2 regions of the Brevibacillus sp. SAFN-007a genome follow, and region 1 is predicted to be linked to the other one. Evidence: riboswitches for the same ligand, from Rfam matches in the RefSeq annotation. Region 1 holds a riboswitch; the other holds the start of a gene.

Region 1 (2,199 bases):
GAATGCCGAATTTTTGCTGCAGCTCCTTCGTCCACTGGATGACGAGAGAGGCGGGAACGAGTACGAGAATTTTTTTCGCCAGGCCCCTGACCATGTACTCCTTCATAATCAGCCCGGCTTCGATCGTCTTGCCCAGTCCGACCTCATCGGCGAGAATGGCGCGTCCGCGCATGTCGTTGAGCACCCGTTCCGCCGTCTGCAATTGGTGGGGAAACGGGGAGAGAAGCGGCAAGTATTTCAGGCATTGCAACTGATCGAACTCGCGAACGGCCATAGCCTCTTCCGCTTCCAGCGTGAGCTTGAACAACTCCCATTTGTCCCAGGGGCCGTCTTCGTGCAGTCGCTCCGTCAGCGGGGATATCCAGCTCGTGTCAAATGAAACAGGAATATTCGGCATATACGTTACTCCTTTACAAAGCTCTGCCATAACTTTCATGCGCTATATCAAAAACCTTAACATTTATGATCGTGTTCATCATTTTGTTAAGTATTTCTTGATCTGACTGTTAATTTGCATATTTTCAACAGCGGACTCTCATGGTAGGATAGAGAGGAAGTTCATTCACTAGTATGGAAATCATAGCAAAAACTTATGTATGACCATCTACCCAACGCGAATGATAGTAGCAGGGAGAGACTGCGCGAACCACTGCAGCGCCGAAGGAGCAAGCCGGGAACGGTGAATCTCTCAGGCAAAAGAACCTCTACTGGACGCAACTCTGGAGAGAGCTCGAAATCGGAGCCACCAAAGGGGAAACTTGCAGGCACGGCGTTCCCCGCCGCGCTTGATTGGCAAGGTAACTCTCAGGTACCAAGGACAGAGGAGGAGAAATGGGCACCGTTCTTTTGGTGTACCCGTTTTTTCGCCTCTGTTTTTTCATGGGGAGATCGGCCGACTAACAGTCTTTAGGAGGTGCCACACATGTCCACTCTGAAAAGAACGCCATTGTTTGATTCCTACGCAAAATACGGCGCCAAGACAATCGACTTCGGCGGTTGGGAGCTGCCGGTACAGTTTTCCAGCATTGGCCAGGAGCACGAAGCCGTCCGGACGAAAGCGGGTCTGTTTGATGTATCCCACATGGGAGAGGTCGACGTCAAAGGCGAGAATGCGCTCGCATACTTGCAGCGCGTCACCACCAACGACGTGTCCAAGCTGGCCGTCGGGCAAGCGCAGTACAGCGTGCTTTGCTACCCGGACGGCGGTACGGTCGACGATCTGCTCGTGTACAAGTTGGCGGACGACCATTACCTGCTTGTCATTAACGCAGGAAACATTGACAAAGACTATGCATGGCTAGAAGAGCACCTGATTCCGGGCGTCACGATTGAAAACATCTCGGCGCAAACGGCGCAGCTCGCCATTCAGGGACCTTTGGCCGAGTCGATTTTGCAAAAGCTGACCAAGACAGACCTGTCGAAAATCGGCTCCTTCCGTTTCGAGCGCGACGTAGAGGTCGGCGGCATTCCGGCACTGGTATCGCGCACGGGCTATACAGGCGAGGACGGCTTTGAGATTTATCTGGCAGCAGACCGTGCCGCCGAACTGTGGGACGCGTTGCTTGCGGCGGGAAAGGATGACGGACTTCTGCCGTGCGGGCTGGGCGCGCGCGACACGTTGCGCTTCGAAGCCAAGCTGCCGCTGTACGGCCAGGAATTGAGCAAGGACATCACGCCGATCGAAGCGGGCATCGGCTTCGCGGTGAAGGTGGACAAAGAAGTGCCGTTCATCGGCCAGGAAGTGCTCAAGGCGCAAAAAGAAAACGGCGCTCCTCGCAAGCTGGTCGGCATCGAGATGATAGACCGCGGCATTCCGCGCACGCACTATCCGGTCTATGTCGGAGAAGAGCTGGTGGGCGAAGTGACCACGGGCACACAGTCTCCCACCTTGAAGAAAAACGTCGGATTGGCGCTCGTGAAAAGCGAGCATGCGTCGCTCGGCACCCAGCTGGAAGTGGAAATCCGCGGAAAGCGCCTCAAAGCCGAGGTTGTCGCCACTCCCTTTTATAAACGTCCGAAAAACTAAGCAATCGCCCACTATACATCCTATTTTGAGGAGGACAACGTTCGTGAAATACCGCTACCTGCCCCAAACCGATCAGGACAAGCGCGAAATGCTGGAAACTCTCGGCATTTCCCGCATAGAAGAACTGTTTGCCGACATTCCGGAAGAAGTGCGCTTCAAAGGGGCGCTGAACA
Region 2 (2,199 bases), on a different contig from region 1:
AATGTCACGGGGGCAGTTGCGGCAAAAATTCACTACGCTCATCATAAGCCCAAAGCACACCATTACAGCCAATGCGATAAATAGCCTTCGATCCTTCCTAATGAAGTCTGACCTTTTCGTAAGTAAGTAAATAAAGATTGCTAGCAGGATCAGATAGAAAACAATCGGAATCACATGTATACCTCCCCTCATTTCATCATCAGTTAAATTTTAGCATTTTTCTTGATATTTGAAGATGGTTGTCAAGAGGTTTCCAGATGAGCCTTACAGCAAAAAAATCCACCTGATGCGGGGTGGATTTTTTCATGACAGAGGAACTGCTCCGGGTTCTCGTTCGCACGCCAGATTGCTACGCAAACACAATCGTCTTGTTCCCGTACACGATCACTTTATCCTCGACATGCCAGGAGATCGCCTGCGCCAGGACGTTTCGCTCGACGTGGCGTCCGGCCACCTTCAAGTCCTCCTCCGTATAGCGGTGGTTGACGCGAATGACGTCCTGCTCGATGATCGGCCCTTCGTCCAGATCGTTGGTCACGTAGTGGGCAGTCGCCCCGATGAGCTTCACCCCGCGCAGGAAGGCGCGTTTGTACGGGTTGGCCCCGATGAACGCCGGCAGGAAGGAGTGGTGAATGTTGATAATCCGATTCGGGTACTGCGCGACGAAGCGCGGGGACAAAATTTGCATGTACCTGGCCAGGACGATGAAGTCGACGTTGCCCTGCAACAGCTCAAGTGCTTTGCGCTCCGCCTCTTCCTTGCTCTGGGTGGTCAGCGGAATATGGTAAAAAGGAATGCCGTACGCCTCCACCGTCTCTTTGGCGTCTGGATGATTGCTGATGACCATGGGAATATCCACGAGAATTTCCTTCGACTTGACGCGCCACAGCAGCTCGACGAGGCAATGATCCATTTTGGAAACGAAAATCGCCATGCGCTTTCGCTGGCTTTCTTTGCTGAGCCGCCAGTCCATCGGGTACTCCTCGGCCATTTTCGCCAGATCCTGCTCCAGCTTTCCGAATGATTCGGGCAGCGCTTCCAGATCGAACAAAATCCGCATGAAAAACATGCCGTCGCGCGGGTCTGTCGTGTGCTGGTCGAACTGCACGATGTTGGCTTTGTAGCCAAACAACAGGTTGGAGACGGCCGAGATGATGCCCAGCCGCTCCGGGCACGATATGAGCAAGACGGCGCGGTTCTCGTTTTTGTGAGGCTCGTGGTTCATAAGAGATTCCTCCTGTTCGCGATGCGGTTTCTTTTCCATAGACTGCCCAATCCGAGCAAAATGCGTGAGACGGGAAGCTGGCCTTTTCTTTTATAGAAAAAGGACAGGGGAAAGATAGAGTGACGATACTCTACCTTTCCTCTGTCCTTTTACCTGAGAGTTTGGCTCCGCGCAGCAATCCGGGAGTATTCCCCTTGGGTGGCTTAGTCAGCGCTCTCCAGAGGTGCGTCCGCATTGTAGTATCTGGTACCTGAGAGATTGATCCCAAAGGGTTTATGGGACTTGCTCCTTCGGTGCTAAACGGTTCGTTTAGTCTCTCCTACAATCATCATCCGCCGCTATTTGCTTGTTGGGCGATCATTGATTTCAGTAAAGCATAATCGTTCTGGCGGTGTCAATTTTGAAAAAACCAAGGATTCCGGAGAATGTCTGAAAAAGTTCAGGAATGAGGCAGTCCACCCCGATTCGGGTAGCCTATAATTTACTGGGATCACCTCTCTTGCAAAAAACAGACCATGGTACGATCGGAGTGACGAAGCGATGTATAAAAAGCTACTGGCCATCCCTATAACAGCTGTTTTTCTGGTGCTGACAGCATGCGGTGCGAGCGGGCCGGGAGGACAAGCCGCAGGCGATCGTGCCGCCAAGCCGACACGCTCTATCCAGTATTTGGGCAACACCTATGAAATCCCGGCGCGCACGAAGCAAATCGCCTTTGTCGAGTCTCGCAGCAGCTTTGAAGATGCGCTTTTGACCGGCATCCCGCCGTTTGCCGCCACGGTGGAAAAATCAGGGGCGTTTCCACAAGAATACGCCGCAATTACGCAAAATACGCTAAAGCTCCCGGCGAACATCGCAGACCACGTCGGCGATCTTGCCGCCCTGGGGCCGGACACGATCCTGACCTCCGACAAGACGTCCGAAGAAAAGCGTAGCAAGCTGCAAAGCGCGGCAGCGGTGATCCCTGTCTCCTC

The links. Region 1 has a riboswitch for glycine ahead of gcvT (glycine cleavage system aminomethyltransferase GcvT). Riboswitches for the same ligand answer to the same signal wherever they lie in the genome.
Region 2: another riboswitch for glycine. It lies ahead of purU (formyltetrahydrofolate deformylase); the one in region 1 lies ahead of gcvT (glycine cleavage system aminomethyltransferase GcvT).

What each region holds. Positions count from the first base shown of each region.
Region 1 covers NZ_JBQCKK010000001.1:442,469-444,667, forward strand. The annotation lists gene ACTHO6_RS02240 (DEAD/DEAH box helicase) at 1-397, opposite strand, end outside; glycine riboswitch at 618-714, shown strand; glycine riboswitch at 715-831, shown strand; gene gcvT (glycine cleavage system aminomethyltransferase GcvT) at 923-2,026, shown strand; gene gcvPA (aminomethyl-transferring glycine dehydrogenase subunit GcvPA) at 2,070-2,199, shown strand, end outside.
Region 2 covers NZ_JBQCKK010000012.1:92,241-94,439, reverse strand. The annotation lists gene purU (formyltetrahydrofolate deformylase) at 350-1,225, opposite strand; glycine riboswitch at 1,453-1,557, opposite strand; gene ACTHO6_RS14085 (ABC transporter substrate-binding protein) at 1,766-2,199, shown strand, end outside.